DNA from 3 places in the Bacillus sp. MUM 13 genome. Region 1 is predicted to be linked to each of the others. Evidence: a T-box and tRNA genes for the amino acid it is inferred to sense, from the RefSeq annotation. Region 1 holds a T-box; the other regions hold tRNA genes.
The links. The T-box of region 1 lies ahead of serS (serine--tRNA ligase). A T-box ahead of a tRNA ligase gene usually reads a tRNA of that ligase, here a tRNA-Ser.

Region 1 (6,272 bases):
CGACACTTCCGTCTTCCTGCTGATAATTCTCAAGGATAGCAGCAACTGTACGGCCGATGGCCAATCCAGATCCATTTACCGTATGGACATGCTCCGGTTTCGCATTAACATCGCGGCGGAATCGGATATTTGCACGTCTTGCCTGGAAAGCCTCAAAATTTGAACAAGAAGAAATTTCACGATATATGCCATAGCTTGGAATCCAAACTTCAATATCGTACTTTTTAGCCGCTGTGAAGCCTAGATCAGCTGTACACATGCTTAGCACACGATATGGAAGCCCAAGCAGCTGAAGGACCTTTTCTGCGTGTCCTGTAAGGTTCTCAAGCTCCTGATAAGAATCTTCCGGCTTTACAAACTTTACGAGTTCAACTTTATTGAATTGATGCTGGCGGATCAGCCCGCGTGTATCCCTTCCAGCAGATCCTGCCTCAGAGCGGAAGCAAGCGCTATAGGCAGCATAGCTGATAGGCAATGCATCAGCAGCAAGAATTTCATCGCGGTGATAGTTCGTTACTGGCACCTCGGCTGTAGGCACAAGGAAATAATCTTCACTTTCAATACGGAATGCATCTTCCTCAAACTTAGGAAGCTGGCCGGTACCTGTCATGCTGGCCCGATTTACAATAAACGGAGGCATCATTTCTTCATACCCATGTTCCTCTGTATGCAAATCAAGCATAAAGCTGATCAATGCGCGCTCAAGTCTTGCTCCAAGACCCTTATAAAAAACAAAACGGCTTCCCGTGACTTTTGCTCCTCTTTCAAAATCAAGGATGTCTAATTCATCAGCAAGATCCCAGTGCGGCTTGGGCTCATAGCTGAAATTTGGAATGTCTCCCCACTTTTTTATTTCAACGTTATCATCTTCTGTTTCCCCAACCGGCACACTTTCATGAGGAATATTCGGTATAGATAAAAGCAATTTATCCAGCTGCTCTTCCACTGTGCGAAGCTTTTCATCTAATTCCTTGATTTTGTCGCCAACCTCCCGCATTTCTGCAATCAGCTGGTCGGCATCCTTCTTTTCCCGCTTCAATGCAGCAACCTGCTGGGAAACTTCATTACGGCGGCTTTTCAGCTGTTCAGTTTCCACCAGTAAAGAACGGCGGCTGACATCAAGCTCCTCAAACTTACCAAAGTCTGTCATGTCTTCCCCGCGGAACTGCAGGGCACGTTTCACTTGTTCAAAATTATTGCGCAAATATTTTACATCCAGCATTGCTTATTCCTCCTTAAATTTCATCCATGACATTGACGAAAAACGCAAAAAACTCCCGTCCCTATAAAAGGGACGAGAGTTAACCCGCGTTGCCACCCTAGTTAAAAGCAGATTCCTGCCTTTCACTCAGTTAGATAACGGCTAATGCCGAAAGTAATTACTGACCCGCATGGGGGTTCCTTACTTTACTCGAGGATGGATCCCCAAAATCCTTTCACCGGTTCACACCAGCCACCGGCTCTCTTTTAGAAAGTAATTTTGGTACTATTTCCTGTCATGGTTTTAAAATATAAAATGTTTTCCATAATGTACTATAATTTTTCAACAGATGCAACCATTTTATGCAGATTGCTTACATTTTGATTAGGAGCGGTCAGAACCAGCCTTTTACCGCAGAAGAAGCACTATCCCATACATCAGCGAAAAATCCTCCGATTGCATGCATAGATAGAGCGAACCAGTTTGCTTTTTCTACTGTTTCGGCAGCCACAACATCAGACCTTACATACTTGTCTCCGTCTTTATTAAGGAAACCATAATCAGAGCCATCTTTTTTCTTGACAGTCAAATATCCAATTTTCTCGCCTTTTTTAATAGGTGCAGTTAATTCGCCATCTTTATTCAGCTTGCTTTTGTCGATCACAAGCTGCGGTGTATAATTTTTCTCTTCACCATTGTTTTTGACGACTAAATCAATGGCACTCTTTGACTTGATTTTAACGGAATCTTCTTTTCCTTTTGCTACAGGCAATGTTTTTTTGCCTTTAACCACATAATTCGCAGGAAGGATTTGTGTTTTTTTGAAGCTATCGTAAGCGTAATTCATCAGCTTGGCAGCATCTACAAAACGCTGTGCTTTTGATGTTGATTTCATAACAATGGTAATGTAACGCTGGCCATTTCGTTTCACCGTGCCAGCAAATGCATATCCAGCGAAATCCGTCGAGCCTGTTTTCAGGCCGTCTACTCCATCATAATGATAAATCAGGCCAGGAAGCATCCAGTTAAAATTAGGATATGTCTTTCCATCACGGAACTTCAGTTTTGATATGCTCGCATAATCCAATGCCTGCGGATGGTCCTTCAAAAGGCGGTAAGCAAGAAGGCCGACGTCTTTCGCAGTCATGACATTTTCATCATTCGCATCACCGGTCGGGAAGTGTCCAAGCAAGTCTTTATTGCTTAGTCCAGTAGCATTCACAAATTTAAAATGCTTTAATCCAAGCTCTTTTCCCTTTTTATTCATAAGGGGAATGAAATTAGTCTCACTGCCTGCAATCTTCTCAGTCAAAGCAACAGTAGCTGCATTTCCTGAGTAAATAGCCATTGCTTCATAAAGCTCTTTCACTTTGTATTCCTCACCTTGCGTCAGGCCTACATTTGAAAGATTAGGAGCTTTAGATAAGTTATGTACATATTCGTTGATTTTCACAGGTGTGTCCCAGCTGATTTTCTTATCTTCAATGGCATCAAGAACCAGGTACTCTGTCATCATTTTTGACATAGAGGCGATACCCATTACTTTATTAGCATTTTTTTCATATATAATTTTCCCTGTTTTGGCATCTACGATCAGTGCTGCATCTGCCTTTAAGCCCAGGTTATCTTCTGCAGCTTTTGCAGTACGGGGATTGTAGGAGAATTGGGACGCAACAAGAACAAATAACAGTGTAAAAACCAGTGATATCTGGGTGATTCTTTTCAATTTCTTTTACCTCCAACTTTCATAGCTTCTGTATAGGACGAAGAGAAAAACCTTCGTTGTTTGATTTGCACCTTGTCTAGTTTATCACATGTAATACAAAAAAAATAGACAGAGTAATGGGTCCCTCTGCCTAAAATTTCACGGAAAATTATTCCTTCCAACTAAGGAAAAAGTTAGAATTTACAAGGAGTAGTTTGGTGCTTCCTTCGTTATCTGTACATCATGCGGATGGCTTTCCTTCAGTCCTGCACCAGTCATTCTGATGAACTGAGATCTTTCTCTCAGTGCGTGAAGGTCTCCAGCACCGCAATAGCCCATTCCTGAACGCAATCCGCCAATCAGCTGGTATATAGTCTCTTCCAGAGGTCCCTTATACGGGAGGCGCCCTTCAATTCCTTCAGGCACAAATTTCTTGTTTTCTTCCTGGAAGTATCGGTCTTTAGACCCCTTTTCCATTGCAGCAACAGAACCCATTCCGCGGTACACCTTAAAACGGCGTCCCTGGAAGATTTCTGTTTCGCCGGGACTCTCTGTTACGCCAGCAAGCATACTGCCAAGCATAACTGCATGTCCGCCTGCTGCCAATGCTTTTACGATATCACCGGAGTATTTAATGCCTCCATCAGCAATAATCGTCTTCCCATGCTTGCGGGCCTCTGTGGCACAGTCGTAAATGGCAGTAATTTGAGGTACGCCTACACCTGCAACCACGCGTGTAGTACAAATGGAACCAGGGCCAATGCCAACCTTCACTACATCTGCTCCAGCTTCTATTAGTTCTTTTGTAGCTTCTGCCGTCGCAACATTTCCTGCAATGATTGTTAATTCAGGATAAGCTGCCCTGATTTCCTTAACAGTTTCAATGACCCCAAATGAATGTCCATGCGCTGTATCAACCACAATAGCATCAACATGTGCTTTAACGAGCATTTCTACACGCTTCATTGTATCCTTCGTAATCCCTACAGCTGCACCGGCAAGCAATCTTCCCTGCTTGTCTTTAGCGGAGTTAGGAAATTCAATCACTTTTTCTATATCCTTGATTGTTATCAGACCGTTTAACACGCCATCCTCATCAACCAGCGGGAGTTTTTCAATTTTATATTTCTGCAGGATTTTTTCTGCCTGCTCAAGATTGGTTCCAACAGGGGCAGTAACCAGGTTTTCTGCTGTCATAACCTCGGCAATTTTAATGGAAAAATCAGAAATGAAACGCAGATCACGATTTGTGATAATGCCCACAAGCTTTCTTTCATCCACGTTATTTACAATCGGAACACCTGAAATACGATATTTGCCCATCAGATGCTCTGCATCAAAAACCTGATGTTCAGGAGTGAGGAAAAAGGGATCACTGATTACTCCGCTTTCTGAGCGTTTAACTTTATCAACCATATCAGCTTGTGCCTCAATAGACATATTCTTATGGATAATTCCCAAGCCGCCTTGGCGTGCCATGGAAATAGCCATTTCAGCTTCCGTCACCGTATCCATCCCGGCACTGATAATTGGAAGATTCAATGTTAAATTTTCTGCTAATGAGACCTGGTAGTTCACATCTTTCGGCAAAACCTCTGATTTAGCGGGTACTAACAGCACATCATCAAAAGTTAAACCTTCTTTTGCAAATTTATTTTCCCACATATTTTTCCCCTCCTGCTTAAAAATATTATTTGTAGGTTATCAATTGGACAAAATACTGTCAAGGTAAAGTGGAAATGTTTGATAATTCTATCAATTATGCTTTATTAAAATACAAGCTGATTTTTGTTGATTGAAGTGAGCGCTGGCCAGGCGAATCCAGACCGAGTCTTTCTATCCTGAAATCAACAGGCACGTTTATCACTACTATCAATTTAAGGAGAATATAATATGCAGCCACCCAATCCATCCAGCAACAAATTCATCTATTTCAGTTCAGCATCTTCTACACAGTCTTTTCTTAGGAAATGCTATGAAAGAGAAAATAATCCAGAAGCTGAATTAAAAAGCTTCGAAAACTGCTATCCATTTATGTATTACCTTGAACATGGGCAAACTTACTACAATCAGGCTCAAATCGCTCCTCTATCACTGAAACCTGTTTTGCTTTTCTACGGATTTGTACAGCTGTTAAAGGCCTGCCTGCTCACTTTAGATTCGAACTACCCTGAATCAACCACGGATCTAGCGCACGGAGTGACCACGCGAAAAAGAAAAAAACAGCAATATGAATTTATGTTTGATGAAGTGAAAGTGCAAAAAAACGGATTATTCACAAACATAGCTGAAAAGATGTTCCACATGAAACATCTTGAATCAGAGAAATATACCATGGAGCAGCTGCTAAGAGAAATCCCGGAGCTAAAAGACTGCCATCTTTATTTAGCATCTAAAAAAACATTCCAGGAACTACAATCTGCTGGGGAAGCATTCCACTTGCCAATTGCCATTTTATCAAGCTTTAATATGACAGAAAACCGATTTAAAGGTTATTTGGAATCCAAACTAAACAGCAGCATTAACATATCATCTCATTCATCATCAATCTCTTTATCCGCTGAACAAGGATTGCTGGTGAATCAGGATTCACCCATACACTATCATATGTTTGAAAAAAGCTTCATGCTATCCCTTAACAAAAGCTCCCCCTGTTACCTATTTCCTGAATTGATGATACATTATCTCGTCCTTTATAATCTAAGCATGATTTCAAGGTATGAAACAGAATGGTGGTCAGAACTGTTAAAAACCGCCCCTAACGATGACTATCCATATATTTCGGAGTTTTTGAATATTTCCCAGGACAAAACTCCATTCTTAGTCTTTGAATGGCTGATGAAGGAACGTCTTAAAACGAAATGAAACAGGGAGCAGTAGATGTTAACAGGAGAAAAACTTTAGATAACGTTTTTATGATGAGGTTCGTAAATAGATGGGACTGCGGCACCTGCTTAATCACTATTGTGTGTTCAGCAGGCTACATTGATTAAGCTGGATTTTTCGTGGGGACACGTTTAAAAAAGAGTAATTGCTTAGTTGCCACCATCGTTCACTGCTTGTGATACCCCAAAGAAAGTGTGAGAAAAAATAGTCAACAAGAAAATACCAGCACTTCTTTGATACTTCATTCGATTGGCGGCGTTCTGCTCCCAGGACGTGCTGGCTGCTTCTCCGTTGCACCCTGCGGTTATAGCAGAAGTTCTTTGCTTGCACCTACTGTCATCAGCACTTAGGCTTAGATGCCAAGTCCGAGCTCCTGAACGGCAATAACCAGACGTCGGAACTCTTTATCAGCTAGCTAGAGTATTACCGCCATTTATATCTGCCATTCTGATTTTGGCTTACTCAATTTTTTTCCTCTTT
Region 2 (8,570 bases), on a different contig from region 1:
CATGTGATTTTTTTAAAAATGGGGCCTTAGCTCAGCTGGGAGAGCGCCTGCCTTGCACGCAGGAGGTCAGCGGTTCGATCCCGCTAGGCTCCACCATATCATTATCCTATATTTTATTTGGCGGCGTAGCTCAGCTGGCTAGAGCGTACGGTTCATACCCGTGAGGTCGGGGGTTCGATCCCCTCTGCCGCTACCAAAATATAAGGACCTTTAGCTCAGCTGGTTAGAGCAGACGGCTCATAACCGTCCGGTCGTAGGTTCGAGTCCTACAAGGTCCACCATCTTCAATATGGAGGAATACCCAAGTCTGGCTGAAGGGATCGGTCTTGAAAACCGACAGGGGTGTCAAAGCCCGCGGGGGTTCGAATCCCTCTTCCTCCTCCATTTTTTATTAATAACAGCATATGAAGCATTCTTATTGTCGCGGGGTGGAGCAGTCTGGTAGCTCGTCGGGCTCATAACCCGAAGGTCGCAGGTTCAAATCCTGTCCCCGCAATCATTAGGTCCCGTGGTGTAGCGGTTAACATGCCTGCCTGTCACGCAGGAGATCGCGGGTTCGATTCCCGTCGGGACCGCCATTTTTTACTGGATTAAATAATATGTCATACATATTACCAATTGGCTCGGTAGCTCAGTCGGTAGAGCAAAGGACTGAAAATCCTTGTGTCGGCGGTTCGATTCCGTCCCGAGCCACCATTTTATATTAATTAAATAACTGTGGCGGGTGTGGCGAAGTGGTTAACGCATCGGATTGTGGTTCCGACATTCGTGGGTTCGATTCCCATCATCCGCCCCATATATCGCGGGTGTAGTTTAGTGGTAAAACCTCAGCCTTCCAAGCTGATGTCGAGGGTTCGATTCCCTCTACCCGCTCCAAATGTGGGCCTATAGCTCAGCTGGTTAGAGCGCACGCCTGATAAGCGTGAGGTCGATGGTTCGAGTCCATTTAGGCCCACCATTCCGCAGTAGCTCAGTGGTAGAGCATTCGGCTGTTAACCGAACGGTCGTAGGTTCGAGTCCTACCTGCGGAGCCATGGGGAAGTACTCAAGAGGCTGAAGAGGCGCCCCTGCTAAGGGTGTAGGTCGCGTAAGCGGCGCGAGGGTTCAAATCCCTCCTTCTCCGCCACCGGCCCATTGGTCAAGCGGTTAAGACACCGCCCTTTCACGGCGGTAACACGGGTTCGAATCCCGTATGGGTCATATTAAAAGATGTATACATTCACTGTATACATCTTTTTTTCATTTACTGTATGCTTACGTCCGGAATATAGACAGGCCAGATTCCATTTATCTTAAATGGGTGTCTGGCCTATTTTTTGCTTTTATAATAAATGCTCAGATTCCACATTTTGAAACCAAATGTAATTGTCCAGTCATTAAACACTAATGAACCTCAGATACCTAAGGCTGAGAAAACCGCCCGTGCACTGCAGAAATAGGGCTGGAGGTATACAAAGTCTATGTCTATCTCTATGCCTATTTTAGCAGCCTTTTAAGAGGGGATTTAATAGCTGTACGAGATGCAGGATAAAATGCGGAATGAATCAAAAAAATGGGCTGACTAGTATGCGCGGATTGCAATTCATAATAAAGGGGGTGACAACATAAGTCATCACCCCCTTTATTATATGGTTATTTTTCATCTACATAGCTGTCCTTCCGTTTATATGGAATGTCTCCCAGCTGAGATTCCATATTCTCATCGTCCAGTCTTTGTTCATATTTTTCTTCCCTTTTTGTGGGATACACTTTTTTATTTTTGCCCTCTATATCATTTCCTAGAAACCCTTCGTATTCCTCGGTAAAGCCGTTTGTTTCGTCTTCTTCTTTATATAAAGAATCAAAATTTTCGTTATCACCTGTAAAATCCGAAGGTGTTTCAGATGTTCCGAAGCGTGCTACTTCGCCAAAGCTGTCTTCCTTTTCATTTGCATTGCCTCTATGCCTGTTTTCAAAGCTGTCTCCTTTAGAAGGAATCAGCAGATCTTCCTCTGCAGGACGGTCTGAAGCGGTATGCTGTTCAGGTGTATGCTCTACACAATATAATGTGGAAGGCACTGCCTCTAAGCGTTCATAAGGTATTTCCGTACCGCATGTTTTACATATGCCGTATGTTCCTTCACTGATTGCGGAGAGTGCAGCATTAACTTTTTCAATTTCAGTCTCAGCATGGCTGTCCAGTGCTTTTTCCCTCTCAATTTCAAATAGCTCTGTGCCCAGATCACCAGGGTGGTTGTCATATGAAGATAGTTCTCCTACAGATTCTTTTTCGCTTTTATCTAAAACTGTTTCATGATCATTTTCAACTCTTTGTTCAAGCTGCTCTTTTAGTGTAAGCAGTTCATTTTTTAATGAGTTAATTTGCTCTTTTGTAGCCATAGATTATCCGCTCCTTAATAGTTGGTCGAACATATTTTTTTGAGTGTAAGTTTTAAATACCCGAATTTTAAGCATTGGAAACAAGGAAAGTTTTATGCAATTGATGTCATTTAATATAATGAAAACTCCCTGAGGTGCTTTATCTCTTTTTATAAGGCTCTTTTCTTATAAATAGCCTGGTTGATTGGAGCGTATGGAGCGTACATCCTGGAGCGGAAATCAGCCCTTGTTCCCTACAACAAAGTTACGAATACAGCCTTTTGCAAAAATGGGTATAACAAGGGCCTGTCTATGGCCCTCAAAGTGTACAAGAAAAATCCCCATGCATGTGCACGGGGACAGGGATTGAGTTTATAGAAAGTAGCTTATAAATAAACCGGCAGATAATAATAAGCCGAATATCGTGTTTGTTTGGGCAGTTGCTATCATGGCAGGAACCATTTCTTTAGCAATGGTTTTGCCCATGAATCCTTTAATGGCTTTAACAGCTTTAGGCACACTTAGGATGACAAGCAAAAGCCACGGTGAAACGATTCCGGCTGCACAAAGTCCGATTACCCAAAGATAAGAGAATGTGAACATAATGCCCATAAATGTGATGGATCTTTTTTGACCCATTAATATAGCAAGTGTTTTTCGTCCGTTTGCTTTATCACCATCATGATCGCGTATGTTATTGGCGAAATTAATCAGTCCGACCAATATGCCGCTTGGGATAGCGACCAGTACCGTCATTTTTGAAACGGTTCCTGTTTGGATGTAAAAGGATATTAATATGATTAAGAATCCCATGAATAACCCTGACATCAGCTCCCCAAACGGAGTGGATGATATGGGAAGCGGTCCGCCGGTGTATAAATAGCCTACTGCCATGCAGACAAGCCCTACTGCAGCAATCCACCAGGATGACACAGCGCAAATATAGATGCCTAAAAGCAAGGCAATTCCGTATAAGGCAAGGGCAAGATTCAGGATAAATTGCGGGCTCATGCCGTGGCGCACGATGCCTCCGCCGATACCGACTGATTTCTCATTATCGAGCCCTCTTTTAAAATCATAGTACTCATTAAATAAATTAGTCGCACTTTGGATAAGTAATGAGGCAATCAGCATTGCAGCGAACAGCAGTACATTAACACGTTCTGTCTGCAAGGCAAGTGCTGTGCCTATTAAGACGGGCACAAATCCAGCTGTCAATGTATGGGGACGAATTAATTCCCACCAGATCTTCCAGCTTCGCTTTTCAGGCCGGATAGCCCCGGGATTATGATGATCTTTATTTTGCATAATTTCTCTCCTAGTTTTGATTTATGAATAACCCCCGATATAAGGCGCTATAAAAAATGGCATACAGGTTAAGTGTAGGAAAACATCCTGCAGGTGTCAATGCAAACGAACAAATTTCCCGCTGATAAAGAATTTTAGTTCTGCATTTGAGGAAGAATATATTAATAAGGAATAAAGCAGTCGGAAAGGCTATGAAAAAGGTGGAATAATTGACAGGGAGACAAATTGAGGTGTATCTTTAAATAGGTTTGAAACGCTTTTAAAATGTACATTCGGGGTGATTTTTTTGGCTATCTCACAGCAGTCTGAACTTCTTTTTGGATTAACTGAGGCCTTAAAAAAGGCACAGGAAACTAACCAAAATGTGCTGTTCAGCGAAGTAAAAAAAATAGATGTTATCAACCCCCTTTCATTTTATCAAGCTGGAAGAGAACGGTATGCAGGTGAACGCTTCTTTTGGCAGGATCCTGCCAAAGAAACTGCCATTATTGGTTTAGGTAAAGCTGAAAAACTTCAGGGTGCGGCTAATGCTGCACGCTTTAAGGATATCGAGTCCAGATGGTCAGACCTGCTGAGCAATGCTGTTAAGATCGGAACAGCGGATGCTCCTGCGACTGGCCCTTTGCTGTTTGGAGGTTTTTCATTTGATTACCAGAAAAGCAGCTCTATGCTATGGGATCAATTCGGGGATCATTTACTGTATATTCCTGCCTTTATGCTGAGTATTTGTGAAGGGGAAGCCTACTTAACCGCCAATCTTATCTGTTCGCCAGAAGATAGTGCAGATCATTTTATTGATTTGATAAATGAACGGGAAAAATATATTTATGAAAGTTTGGGCCGCGGCAGCTTATCTGGCAATGAACTTCTTTCACAAACAGAGATCCAGCCGGAAGAATGGAAGAAAACAGTGGCCGAAGCTGTAGAGGAACTTAAAGAAACAGATTTGGATAAAATTGTGCTGGCCAGAGAGATGCGCCTGGTTTTTCAGGATGCGATTTTTTCTGAAGCCATACTGGAAAGGCTTATGGCAGAACAGACTGCAAGCTTTATATTCAGCTTGGAGTCGGGAAGTGACTGCTTCATAGGTGCTACTCCTGAGAGGCTGATCAAGAAAAGAAAGGGCCAGCTTTATTCAGCATGCCTTGCCGGAACAATTGCCAGAGGTAAAACAGAAGAAGAGGACGAGCTTCTAGGGGCTGAGCTTCTTTGTGATCAGAAAAATCTAATTGAACATCAATATGTTGTATCCATGATTTCTAAAGCAATAAATTCGGTATGCGACAGGGTATACATACCTGAAAAGCCTGAGCTTATGAAAATAAGGCATATCCAGCATTTGTATACGCCAGTCACAGGTGAATGCGACCCTGCTGTATCGGTTTTTTCGGTGATTGATAAGCTTCATCCGACACCGGCACTAGGCGGGCTGCCAAAGGAAAAAGCGGTCACCAGAATCAGGGAAATCGAGCTGCTCGAGCGGGGATTGTATGCTGGACCGATCGGCTGGGCTGATTCTTATGGAAATGGCGAATTTGCGGTGGGAATACGATCTGGATTAATTCAGGGAAATGAAGCGTCTCTTTTTGCAGGATGCGGAGTAGTAGAGGATTCTTCACCGGAAAGCGAATATCAGGAAACATCCATTAAATTTAACCCGATGTTAAGCGCATTAGGAGGAAACCTTCATGAATGACCGTGAAGCACTGACAGCATATGCTGCTGCTTTTGTTGATGAATTAGCACAAAATCATGTGAAACACGCTGTAGTGAGCCCGGGATCCAGATCAACACCGCTTGCAATGCTGCTTGTCGAACATCCGGATATTACCGTGCATATTAATGTCGATGAAAGATCGGCAGGCTTTTTTGCTCTGGGCCTCGCAAAAGCCCTTAATGAGCCAGTTGCAATGCTGTGCACATCAGGTACGGCGACAGCCAATTATTATCCGGCGATTATAGAAGCCTATTATTCAAGAGTTCCGCTGATTGTTTTAACAGCGGATCGTCCCCATGAGCTGCGAAGCGTGGGAGCCCCGCAGGCCATCGACCAAATCAATTTATACGGCAAGCATGTGAAATGGTTCGTAGAAATGGCTTTGCCAGAGAATACAGATCAAATGGTTAAGTACGCAAGGAATGTTTCTGCCCGCGCTATAGCCGAGGCAGCAAATGAGCCGTCTGGTCCCGTTCATTTAAACTTTCCGCTGCGTGAGCCGCTTGTACCTGATCTTTCGATGGCAAAAGAGCAATGGGAGGGCGAGGAAGAACGCGAAGCAGCCGTTATGATAGACAGCGGGGCGCTTGCACTTTCGCCAGGACAGGTGGATAGGATTGCACAGGTATTTAACGAATCAGAATCAGGGATCATCATTTGCGGTGAATTAAAGCATGAAACAACTAAGGATGCTATCCTTTCACTTGCAGGCAAACTTGGTTTTCCCGTATTTGCAGATCCGTTGTCACAGCTTAGAAGCGGGGACCATAGCAAAGAGCTGATTGTGGATACATATGATACCTTTTTGCGTTTTGGTGAAATCTCGGAAAACTGCAAGCCTGATCTTATTTTGCGGTTTGGAGCCATGCCTGTTTCAAAACCGCTTTTGCAATTTATAAAAAAACAAACAAGCGCAAGGCATATGGTTGTGGACGGCGGAGCAGGCTGGAGAGAGCCTGCGGGCATGGCTACAGATATGATTTACTGCGATGAAGTTTCCTTTTGCCATGATATGCTGCGGAGAATTGATGAAAAAGAAGACCGGAATTTTCTTGAATCCATGGTATCACTGAATGAAAAAGTCAGAAATGCGCTTTTGGCAATAGGAGATGACCATGAGCTTAATGAAGGAAAGCTGTTCTTGCTTTTAAGTGATCTCCTCCCTGAGCATTCCACTTTATTTGTCGGAAACAGCATGCCTATCCGGGACTTGGATACATTCTTTTTTAACAATTCAAAAGGAATAAGGACACTTGCAAATCGGGGTGCCAACGGAATTGACGGTGTCGTATCAACTGCTATCGGCGTAAGTACAGTATCGCAAAACACAGTTCTGGCTATAGGTGATTTAAGCTTTTTCCATGATATGAACGGGCTCCTTGCAGCTAAGCTTCAAAAACAAAACATAACAGTGCTGCTGATTAATAACGATGGAGGAGGAATCTTTTCGTTTCTCCCTCAATCCAGTGAAAAAGAAAATTTTGAAGTTTTATTCGGCACTCCGCATGGATTGGATTTCTCCCATGCTGCCCAATTATATGGAGCTAATTATGCAAAGGCTGAGAGTTGGGATCATTTTTCAACAAGTCTTACAGAATCTTTTAATATACCGGGTTTGAAAATTATCGAAGTTCCTACATTAAGGGAAACCAATGTCTTAAAGCATCGGGATTTGTGGAATTTTGTTTCCCAGGAAATAAAGAATGCCAAACTAGGGGAGAACTCTTGAGGATTTCCTGTCAGGATGTCGAATACCATGTTGAGGTAGCGGGAGAGGGAGAGCCTCTTTTGCTTCTGCATGGATTTACAGGCAATCTTGACAGCTGGAACTTTCTTATTCCCCTTCTCCGTTCAAAATGCAAGCTGATACTTGTCGACATCATTGGCCATGGAGAAACAGATTCACCTGAAGATTCCGATCGCTATGAAATAAAAAAGGCGGCAGGTGATTTAAAGGAGATTCTTGACCAGCTGAATGCAGAAAAAGTAAGTGTTCTGGGCTATTCTATGGGGGGGCGGCTTGCATTAAGTTTTGCTGCACTCTATCCGGAACGAATTAATAAGCTGATACTTGAAAGTGCGTCTCCAGGACTCAAAGAGGATACGGAAAGAACAAAAAGAGTCATGGCAGACAAGAAATTGTCTCAAATGATTTTGAATGAGGGATTAGAGCGTTTTGTGGACTATTGGGAGAACATCCCTTTGTTTACTACCCAAAAAAGCCTGCCGGAAGCTGTACAGCAGGAGATCCGGATTCAAAGGCTTTCTAATAGAGCCATTGGACTTGCAAACAGCTTGACTGGGATGGGAACAGGTGCACAGCCCTCCTGGTGGGAAAAGCTTGGCATGTTCGATTTTCCGGTATTGCTGCTGGCTGGTGAGCTTGATGAAAAATTCTGCAGAATTGCATTTTCCATGAAAAAACACATGAAACATTGCGAAGTGAAAATAATAAATGATGCAGGACATGCAATTCATGTGGAACAAGAGAAAAAGTTTGGTAAAATAATAAGTGAGTATTTATAAAGGAGGAGAAAAGTTTGGCAATCAATTGGGTTTCACAGCGTGAGTATGAAGATATTTTTTATGAAGTGTATAATGGCATTGCTAAGATTTCAATTAATCGTCCAGAGGTACATAATGCCTTCCGCCCAAAAACGGTTATGGAATTGATTGATGCTTTTTCAAGAGCACGCGACAATTCAGAAGTTGGCGTTATTATCCTGACAGGAACGGGAGGAAAGGCATTCTGTTCTGGAGGAGACCAAAAAGTCCGCGGCCATGGAGGATATGTGGGAGAGGATGAAATTCCGCGCTTGAACGTCCTTGATCTTCAGCGTCTGATCCGCGTTATTCCGAAGCCTGTTATCGCAATGGTAGCTGGTTATGCAATCGGCGGAGGACATGTCCTTCATATTGTATGTGATTTAACGATTGCAGCTGATAATGCCGTATTTGGACAAACAGGACCTAAAGTCGGAAGCTTTGATGCTGGATATGGTTCCGGTTATCTGGCACGCATCGTAGGCCACAAGAAAGCACGCGAGATTTGGTATTTATGCCGCCAATACAGCGCGCAGGAAGCCTTGGATATGGGCTTGGTGAATACGGTTGTTCCTTTAGAGCAATTAGAGGAAGAAACGGTTCAATGGTGTAAGGAAATGCTTGAGAAGAGCCCTACTGCACT
Region 3 (8,570 bases), on a different contig from region 1:
ATGGGAGCTGGATGACGCGACTGCGCTGCAATTCCAGGAGGATTTGCTTCATAAGATCCATGAAACAAGCGCAAATGGCGTTGTTATTGATATTACCTCCATTGATTTCATTGATTCTTTTATTGCCAAGGTTTTAGGCGATGTTTTCAGCATGTCTAAGCTGATGGGAGCAAAAGTTGTAATTACCGGGATCCAGCCGGCTGTTGCGATTACTTTAATTGAACTAGGCATTACTCTAGATGATGTCCTTACAGCTCTAGATTTAGAGAAAGGCCTGGAGAAATTACAACAGGAACTGGGGGATTAAATGTATGGAGTTCCAATCCTGCGTGAAAATTATCAATGAATGGGACATCGTAGCGGCTCGCCAGCTTGGGCGAAATGTTGCCAAAGAGCTGGGATTTGGTACGGTTGACCAGGCTAGAATCACTACAGCAATAAGTGAACTCGCCAGGAACATATATTTATATGCCGGACAAGGCAGTGTATGTATAGAAAAGATTTTTGACAGCGGGAAATCAGGCCTCAAAATCATCGCAGCGGATGAAGGTCCTGGAATACAGGACATTCGAAAGGTGATGGAGGATGGCTTTACGACCTCCGGGGGACTTGGAGCAGGCCTTCCGGGTGTTAAACGCCTGATGGATGAGTTTGACATCGATTCCGTTCCCGGAAAGGGCACGGAAATCCGTGCAACCAAATGGCTCCGCTAAGGGGGGGGAACTATGAACTTTAGAGAGAACATGGAAGAAAAGTACCGTGAAGCTCTCTCTACCTATTTGCAAGACCAAACGGAACAAGCGTTGTATCAAGGGCAGAAGATCAGCAGAAAAACAATTGAATCTAAGATATCCCCAGAAGAAATCATCAGTCTGCACAAAAGCATTCTTCTGGAAATTTGTCCTGATACACCCGAAAAGGTCCTTAACTCAATGGACTTCTTGCTTGAGGTTATGATGGGATATGGAATTGCATACAGAGAGCATCAGAGTTTGCGGCATCAGCAGCAGGAACTGAAATCAGAAATTGAAATTGCGGCCAATGTCCAGCATACATTGCTTGAAACAAGCATACCGGTTATTGACGGACTAGAAATTGGCGCAATCAGCGTTCCTGCGAGGCAGATGAGCGGTGATTACTATCATTTTGTCCAGGATGAAAATGAGTGCATTGGTGTTGCGATTGCCGATGTAATCGGAAAAGGCATACCTGCTGCACTTTGCATGTCCATGATCAAATATGCAATGGATAGCCTTCCTGAGCACCGGCATGCTCCGAGCAGCGTGCTGGAAAGCTTGAACCGGGTAGTGGAGCACAACGTAGATCCCAGCATGTTTATCACGATGTTTTATGGGCTATACAATCCTAGGAAGCATGTATTTTCTTATGCTGCAGCAGGGCATGAACCGGGATTTTATTATAATGCAGAAACGAAAGAATTCTCGGATCTCACAGCAAAAGGACTCCTTTTGGGCGTGGAGAAGAAAACAAGCTACCGCCAATATGAGAAAAATGTCGAGCCTGGCGATTTGATTGTGCTGCTGTCAGATGGCGTAACAGAGTGCCGCACGAGCGAGGGATTCATTGAAAGAGAAACCCTTGTTGAATATATACAAAAAAATATACATTTAAAAGCACAGGATATAGTAAATAATATATACAGACAGCTAGAACGAATGCAGAATTTCCAGCTGCGTGACGATTTCACTTTAATTGTAATGAAAAGAGAGGTTTAACTCTCCTGAAACAGGGTATTTATATATGGCGATAGCATGTAATTAAGGATTGAAGAGGTGGGTTAAATTAGATGAATATAAATATTGACGTTCAAGACAACAATTCGCAGGTTGAAGTGCAAGTTAAAGGCGAAATTGATGCTTATACTGCTCCGAAGCTTAGAGAATCCTTATTTCCTCTTTCTGAGCAGAATCAAATATCATTGGTAATAGATCTTAGCGAAGTATCCTATATGGATAGTACAGGTCTTGGGGTATTTGTAGGATTATTTAAAAGCGTAAAAGCCCACGACGGAAATTTCAGGCTTATTGGCTTATCTGAACGTTTGCGCCGTCTTTTCGACATAACAGGCCTTGCAGACATTATTGATATAAAAAGTAGTGCAGAGGGTGGGTTAGAATGAGTCAGACATACGAATACATCGAAATGAAGATACCTGCAAAACCGGATTTCATTGGAGTCATTCGTTTGACGCTTTCTGGAATTGCCAGCCGGATGGGATTCTCCTATGACGAAATTGAAGATTTGAAAATAGCCACCAGTGAGGCATGTACCAACGCTGTGCAGCATGCATATAAGGAAATGGATAAAGGCGAAGTAATTATTGGGTTTGGCCTTTATGAAGACCGCCTTGAAGTTATGGTTTCCGATAATGGAAAGAGCTGCAATTTCGATGAAGTGCGCCAAGGCATCGGACCATATGAAAAAGGAAATAACGTAGAATTCCTGAGAGAAGGAGGCCTTGGTCTTTATCTCATTGAAACCCTGATGGACGAGGTGAAAATTCACCAGCATGAAGGGGTTACAGTCTTTATGACTAAGTTTCTAGAAGGAGAGCAGGTGGAGATGGATGCAAAAACACTCTCAACCTAATCCGGCGGTAAAGGAAAAAGTAAATGAATGGATCAGAGCTTATCAGCTTAACCAGGATGATGAGGCCCAGAATCAGCTGGTGCTGCATTATCAAGGCCTGGTTGAAACCATTGCACGAAAGTATTCCAAGGGAAAGTCTTTTCAGGAAGATATTTCTCAGGTAGGGATGATTGGGCTGCTTGGTGCAATCCGGAGGTATGATGAGTCATTTGGCAAAAGCTTTGAGGCATTTGCGGTTCCTACAATTATTGGTGAAATTAAAAGATTTCTGCGGGATAAAACCTGGAGTGTCCATGTTCCAAGAAGAATTAAAGAGCTTGGTCCGAAGATAAGGGTCACCGTTGAAGAACTGACTACAGAGCTTCATCGTTCCCCGAGAATCGAGGAAATTGCCCTTCATCTGGATGTCCCTGAAGAAGAGATACTGGAAGCGATGGAGATGGGCAAGAGCTATCAGGCATTGTCTGTGGATCATTCGATTGAGGCGGACTCTGACGGCGGAACTGTTACCCTGCTTGATATCTTTGGAAATGTTGATGAAGGATTTGAAAAGGTCAATCAGCGTATGGTGCTTGAAAAGGTACTTCATGTGCTGAGTGAAAGAGAAAAGAAAATCATCCAGTACACCTATTTGGAGAATTTAAGCCAAAAAGAAGCTGGAGAAAAGCTTGGAATTTCTCAAATGCATGTTTCCCGTCTGCAGAGAAGAGCAATTAAAAAACTGCAGGAAGCTATAAATGCGGAAAGCAACACGGAGTTTGTCCAATGATTAAAGAAGTGCTGCGCGAAACGGAAATCGAAGTGCTCGCCTCTCAGTCCTCTAAGGATGATATGCCATATTGCGGAGATGATTATTTTATCTGCCAAACAAAGGAGTACTTCCTTTGTGTTCTGGCAGATGGCTTAGGCAGCGGCAAGTTTGCATATGAGTCTTCCCATGCAGTTATTGAAGAAGTAAAGAAGAACCACAGCAAAGGGGTAGAAACCCTAATGGCGAATTGCAACAGTTCCCTGGTAAACAAAAGGGGAGCTGTCGTTTCTATTCTGAAGATTTATTATGACACGAAAGAATTTGTTTATAGCTCTGTTGGCAATATTCGTTTCTTTCTATATAATCCTCAGTCAGACAAACTTGTTTATCCTCTTCCTGTTACAGGCTATTTATCAGGAAGAAAACAAAAGTATCATACACAAAGATATAAATATGAGCCACATGCCAAGTTTCTTCTTCATTCCGATGGTTTGCAGCTTCAAGGAGCTAAATCCATTTTGAAGAGGCATTATTCTCTTGAACAAAACGCACATCACATTCTGCAGAATAATACAATGGAATCTGATGATACTACATTTATCCTGGGAAGCTTACTTTCATGATTTTAGTGAAGGTAAGCTTTTTGTTTTTTTATTTGGCGGTTTTCGTAAACTAGTGTTATGGAACGGGTTGATTTCCGGTGTAGGATGCTCCCTTCCCGCTAATCTAAGCAGAAGTCTCTCTTCAATCAACCTCACTTATGGAAATCGCATTTTACAGGACTCAATAAAAATCTATAATTTTTAAGAAAAAATCCTTTTATTTTTTTACTTTTAAAGATTGATATGGATTTCGGCACAATAGTGATCGGAACGTTAATCATCACAGGAGAGCAGTGTGTCTTCCTGTTGAAAAACCATATTGATTGATGCCATACATATTAGCAACATAGATTTACATTTGATATGCTGTAAGGGAAACTTCAGTATGCAGGGCCAAACATGCCCGTTCATGCGGATAAAGAAGAAAAGATAAACGATGCTTGGAGGAAATGCTCTTGATAAGTGAAATTACTGCCCAAAAAGCTTTGATCGCACAAATTGCGAAAGAATTAACCTTGAAAGCACATCAGGTCCAAAATGTTATTGCGATGCTTCAAGACGGAAATACAGTGCCTTTTATTGCACGATATAGAAAAGAAATGACAGGTTCTCTTGATGAGGTGCAAATCCGTTCAATTATGGAACGTTCTAATTATCTGGAGGCGCTTGGCCAGAGAAAGGGTGAGGTAATCCGGATAATTGAGGAACAGGGAAAATTAACAGATGAGTTAAAGAAGCGAATTGAGGCTTCTGAGAAGCTTCAGGAAGTAGAGGATTTATACCGTCCATATAAGCAGAAAAGAAGGACAAAAGCAACTGCAGCAAAGGAAAACGGGCTAGAGCCGCTTGCTGTCTGGCTGATGGAATTCCCGCAGGGCGAGGATGTTCACGAAAAAGCGGCGCAATTCCTTACGGATGAAAACGGCCTGACTGCGCCTGAAGAAGCAATCAACGGGGCCAAAGACATTATTGCAGAGCAGATATCGGATGATGCATCTCTAAGGAAATGGATTAGAGAAGAGACCTTTAAAAAAGGCAGATTGATTTCGGCTGTTAAAAACAATGGCGAGGATGAGAAAAAAGTTTTTGAAATGTACTATGAGTATGAAGAACCTGTACAAAAAATTGTGCCTCATCGAATATTGGCATTGAACAGGGGAGAAAAGGAAGATGTCTTGAAGATATCCATTCACCCTGATGGAGAGGCCATCCTTCGTTATATGGAAAAAAGAATTATAAAATCCAGCCATTCCACAGCGGCCGGTTTTGTCAGAGAAGCTTTAGAAGACAGCTTCAAACGGCTGATATTTCCTTCAATTGAAAGGGAAATTAGAAAAGAGCTAACGGAAAAAGCAGAGAACCAAGCCATTCATATCTTCTCGGAAAATCTCCGGAACCTGCTACTGCAGCCTCCGCTTAAAGGAAAGACAGTTCTTGCTGTAGATCCTGCTTTTCGGACGGGCTGCAAAATGGCGGTTATCAACGAGACAGGTAAAGTAATGGATATCAGCGTGATTTATCCCCATCCTCCAGCAGCTAAAAAAGAAGCGGCAAAGGAAAAGATTAAAGAACTGCTAAAAGCATTCAGCGTAGAAATAGTAGCCATCGGAAATGGCACTGCATCAAGAGAAACAGAGCAGTTAATCGCGGAAATATTAAAGGAATCAGGAAATGGCATTGCGTATATCATTGTAAATGAAGCCGGAGCAAGCGTTTATTCTGCTTCTGACATAGCGCGTGAGGAGTTTCCGGATCTGCAGGTAGAAGAAAGAAGTGCAGTTTCCATCGGCAGAAGACTTCAGGATCCTTTAGCTGAGCTTGTAAAAATTGATCCTAAATCAGTGGGGGTCGGACAGTATCAGCATGATGTTTCGCAGAAAAAACTTTCTGACTCGCTATCATTTGTAGTAGAAACAGCGGTTAACCAGGTAGGCGTCAATGTTAATACAGCATCTTCCTCCCTATTGCAATATGTAGCAGGGCTTTCCAAAGCAGTCGCACAAAACATTGTAAAGAAACGCGACGAAGAAGGGCGCTTTACAAGCCGTAAAGAGCTAAAGAATATTCCGAGGCTCGGAGCCAAGACGTATGAGCAGTGCATCGGGTTTTTAAGAATAATAAATGGAGATGAACCGCTTGATCAAACATCCATTCATCCGGAAAATTACCAGGCAGTGAATCAATTGCTTCATAAGGTTGGTTATAGTTCTGGTGATCTGGGGAATGAGGACCTCAACAAAGTGCTTGTCACTCTTAATATTAAAGAGGTATCAGAGGAACTTGGAATCGGGGAGATTACCTTAAAGGACATTATAGATGCACTAATGAAACCGGGAAGAGATCCTCGGGATGATTTGCCAAAGCCGCTGCTCAAGCAGGATGTGCTTAAGATGGAAGATTTGCAAACCGGTATGGAGCTTCAAGGAACAGTGCGCAATGTAGTAGATTTTGGCGCGTTCGTAGACATTGGCGTTAAACAGGATGGACTCGTGCACATTTCCAAGCTAAGCAGCCGTTTCGTCAAGCATCCATTAGACGTGGTATCGGTAGGGGATGTAGTCACTGTTTGGGTGGATCATGTTGATGCGCAAAAACAAAGAGTTGCCCTGACAATGCTCAGTCCCGATAAGAGTTAAAAACAGGTCTGCCTTCCTTCCGTTATATTTGGGAGGGAGGTTTTTTTATTGTACTCAGGAACGATAGCTTTCTTTATTTGTATAAAAAAACCAGCATTGATTCAGAATCTTAATTTGCTGATAATCTTTTTCATAAAATGCTCTCCGCATTTGGTTTTGAAACCATTTAGGCATGAGTACACCCCTTTAAATAATTCATTTAGGCTTCAGGAAAAGAAGTCCTTACAAGAGTGTATGTTATAATGGGTTGTCACGATACAAGAAGAAAGGAAGAGTGCGTTGGATAATCGTGAGCTTCAAATGCTCGTGGAGGAAATCTCCGAAAAAGACTTCAATAAACCTTTTTCGCATAATGCTATTTTTAATCACCGTCTTAAAACTACTGGCGGCAGATACTTGCTGTTATCACATAATATAGAGATTAATAAAAAGTATTTTGAAGAAAGAGGCATGGAGGAATTAATCGGGATTATCAAGCATGAATTATGCCACTACCATCTTCATCTTGAGAAAAAAGGATATAAGCACCGCGACCGGGATTTCAGGGAGTTATTAAATAAAGTAGGTGCACCGAGATTCTGCAAACCTTTAGAAGAAGAAGCAAAAAAGGCAGCGAAGCCAAAAAAGATCTTAAAATATGAATGCCTGGAATGCAGGCAGATTTATATACGCAGAAGACGGGTGGATACAGCCAGATATGTGTGCGGCAAATGTAAAGGGAGACTGGTGTTTTTAGAGTGAAAACAGCGGGGAAAGCGTAAGAATGTCCTGCCGATTAAAGTGAATATAAAAAAATTAAAAATAGTGTTGACTTCGTGAGTAATCGTCTATATAATCTAAAGAGTCGACAAAACAACAACACGTTGATGCGGCACTTAAAACCTTATTATTCCGCAGTAGCTCAGTGGTAGAGCATTCGGCTGTTAACCGAACGGTCGTAGGTTCGAGTCCTACCTGCGGAGCCATTTTTTGGGGAAGTACTCAAGAGGCTGAAGAGGCGCCCCTGCTAAGGGTGTAGGTCGCGTAAGCGGCGCGAGGGTTCAAATCCCTCCTTCTCCGCCAGCCGGACTTATTTACATAAAAGGCCCATTGGTCAAGCGGTTAAGACACCGCCCTTTCACGGCGGTAACACGGGTTCGAATCCCGTATGGGTCATTAAGACGAAGGTCTTCTAATATTATCATTCATGGTCCCGTGGTGTAGCGGTTAACATGCCTGCCTGTCACGCAGGAGATCGCGGGTTCGATTCCCGTCGGGACCGCCATTTTTATTTTTAAAAAAAGTATTGCATAATATAGTGAGTGTGTGTTATAATATTATCCTGTGCTTCTGATTTTTATTGGGCTATAGCCAAGCGGTAAGGCAACGGACTTTGACTCCGTCATGCGTTGGTTCGAATCCAGCTAGCCCAGCCATTTTTTTCGAGCCATTAGCTCAGTTGGTAGAGCATCTGACTTTTAATCAGAGGGTCGAAGGTTCGAATCCTTCATGGCTCACCATTTATATGAATATGCGGGTGTGGCGGAATTGGCAGACGCACCAGACTTAGGATCTGGCGCCGCAAGGCGTGGGGGTTCAAGTCCCTTCACCCGCACCATATTCATCTTGACACATTTGTCAAATCTGTTTTATTTATTCTTGCTGCTTTGCGGTCGTGGCGGAATGGCAGACGCGCTAGGTTGAGGGCCTAGTGGGGGCAACCCCGTGGAGGTTCAAGTCCTCTCGGCCGCACCAAATTTATTATAGAACATTTTAAAAATGCGCCCGTAGCTCAATTGGATAGAGCGTCTGACTACGGATCAGAAGGTTATGGGTTCGACTCCTTTCGGGCGCGCCATATTGCGGGAAGTAGCTCAGCTTGGTAGAGCACTTGGTTTGGGACCAAGGGGTCGCAGGTTCGAATCCTGTCTTCCCGACCATTTCCTCAATGAATTTAATATGCGGGTGTAGTTTAATGGTAAAACCTCAGCC

Region 2: it has a tRNA-Ser gene. The T-box ahead of serS (serine--tRNA ligase) is inferred to sense a tRNA for this amino acid. The anticodon was not compared.
Region 3: it has a tRNA-Ser gene. The T-box ahead of serS (serine--tRNA ligase) is inferred to sense a tRNA for this amino acid. The anticodon was not compared.

What each region holds. Positions count from the first base shown of each region.
Region 1 is NZ_MLYQ01000127.1:7,513-13,784, forward strand. It holds gene serS (serine--tRNA ligase) at 1-1,222, opposite strand, end outside; T-box leader at 1,288-1,509, opposite strand; gene BIV59_RS21145 (serine hydrolase) at 1,596-2,927, opposite strand; gene guaB (IMP dehydrogenase) at 3,108-4,571, opposite strand; gene BIV59_RS21155 (YaaC family protein) at 4,800-5,771, shown strand.
Region 2 is NZ_MLYQ01000048.1:3,932-12,501, reverse strand. It holds tRNA gene BIV59_RS13770 (tRNA-Pro) at 1-2, shown strand, start outside; tRNA gene BIV59_RS13765 (tRNA-Ala) at 21-96, shown strand; tRNA gene BIV59_RS13760 (tRNA-Met) at 120-196, shown strand; tRNA gene BIV59_RS13755 (tRNA-Ile) at 205-281, shown strand; tRNA gene BIV59_RS13750 (tRNA-Ser) at 292-384, shown strand; tRNA gene BIV59_RS13745 (tRNA-Met) at 423-496, shown strand; tRNA gene BIV59_RS13740 (tRNA-Asp) at 503-578, shown strand; tRNA gene BIV59_RS13735 (tRNA-Phe) at 621-696, shown strand; tRNA gene BIV59_RS13730 (tRNA-His) at 721-796, shown strand; tRNA gene BIV59_RS13725 (tRNA-Gly) at 803-876, shown strand; tRNA gene BIV59_RS13720 (tRNA-Ile) at 882-958, shown strand; tRNA gene BIV59_RS13715 (tRNA-Asn) at 960-1,034, shown strand; tRNA gene BIV59_RS13710 (tRNA-Ser) at 1,036-1,126, shown strand; tRNA gene BIV59_RS13705 (tRNA-Glu) at 1,129-1,200, shown strand; gene BIV59_RS13700 (TraR/DksA C4-type zinc finger protein) at 1,633-2,379, opposite strand; gene BIV59_RS13695 (1,4-dihydroxy-2-naphthoate polyprenyltransferase) at 2,731-3,666, opposite strand; gene BIV59_RS13690 (isochorismate synthase) at 3,944-5,362, shown strand; gene menD (2-succinyl-5-enolpyruvyl-6-hydroxy-3-cyclohexene-1-carboxylic-acid synthase) at 5,355-7,112, shown strand; gene menH (2-succinyl-6-hydroxy-2,4-cyclohexadiene-1-carboxylate synthase) at 7,115-7,909, shown strand; gene menB (1,4-dihydroxy-2-naphthoyl-CoA synthase) at 7,930-8,570, shown strand, end outside.
Region 3 is NZ_MLYQ01000047.1:67-8,636, reverse strand. It holds gene BIV59_RS13475 (STAS domain-containing protein) at 1-307, shown strand, start outside; gene BIV59_RS13470 (anti-sigma regulatory factor) at 312-713, shown strand; gene BIV59_RS13465 (PP2C family protein-serine/threonine phosphatase) at 726-1,736, shown strand; gene BIV59_RS13460 (anti-sigma factor antagonist) at 1,808-2,140, shown strand; gene rsbW (anti-sigma B factor RsbW) at 2,137-2,610, shown strand; gene sigB (RNA polymerase sigma factor SigB) at 2,588-3,379, shown strand; gene BIV59_RS13445 (SpoIIE family protein phosphatase) at 3,376-3,984, shown strand; gene BIV59_RS13440 (Tex family protein) at 4,413-6,599, shown strand; gene cmpA (cortex morphogenetic protein CmpA) at 6,654-6,773, opposite strand; gene BIV59_RS13435 (SprT family protein) at 6,879-7,340, shown strand; tRNA gene BIV59_RS13430 (tRNA-Asn) at 7,490-7,564, shown strand; tRNA gene BIV59_RS13425 (tRNA-Ser) at 7,571-7,661, shown strand; tRNA gene BIV59_RS13420 (tRNA-Glu) at 7,683-7,754, shown strand; tRNA gene BIV59_RS13415 (tRNA-Asp) at 7,788-7,863, shown strand; tRNA gene BIV59_RS13410 (tRNA-Gln) at 7,940-8,014, shown strand; tRNA gene BIV59_RS13405 (tRNA-Lys) at 8,023-8,098, shown strand; tRNA gene BIV59_RS13400 (tRNA-Leu) at 8,112-8,196, shown strand; tRNA gene BIV59_RS13395 (tRNA-Leu) at 8,248-8,333, shown strand; tRNA gene BIV59_RS13390 (tRNA-Arg) at 8,360-8,436, shown strand; tRNA gene BIV59_RS13385 (tRNA-Pro) at 8,442-8,518, shown strand; tRNA gene BIV59_RS13380 (tRNA-Gly) at 8,540-8,570, shown strand, end outside.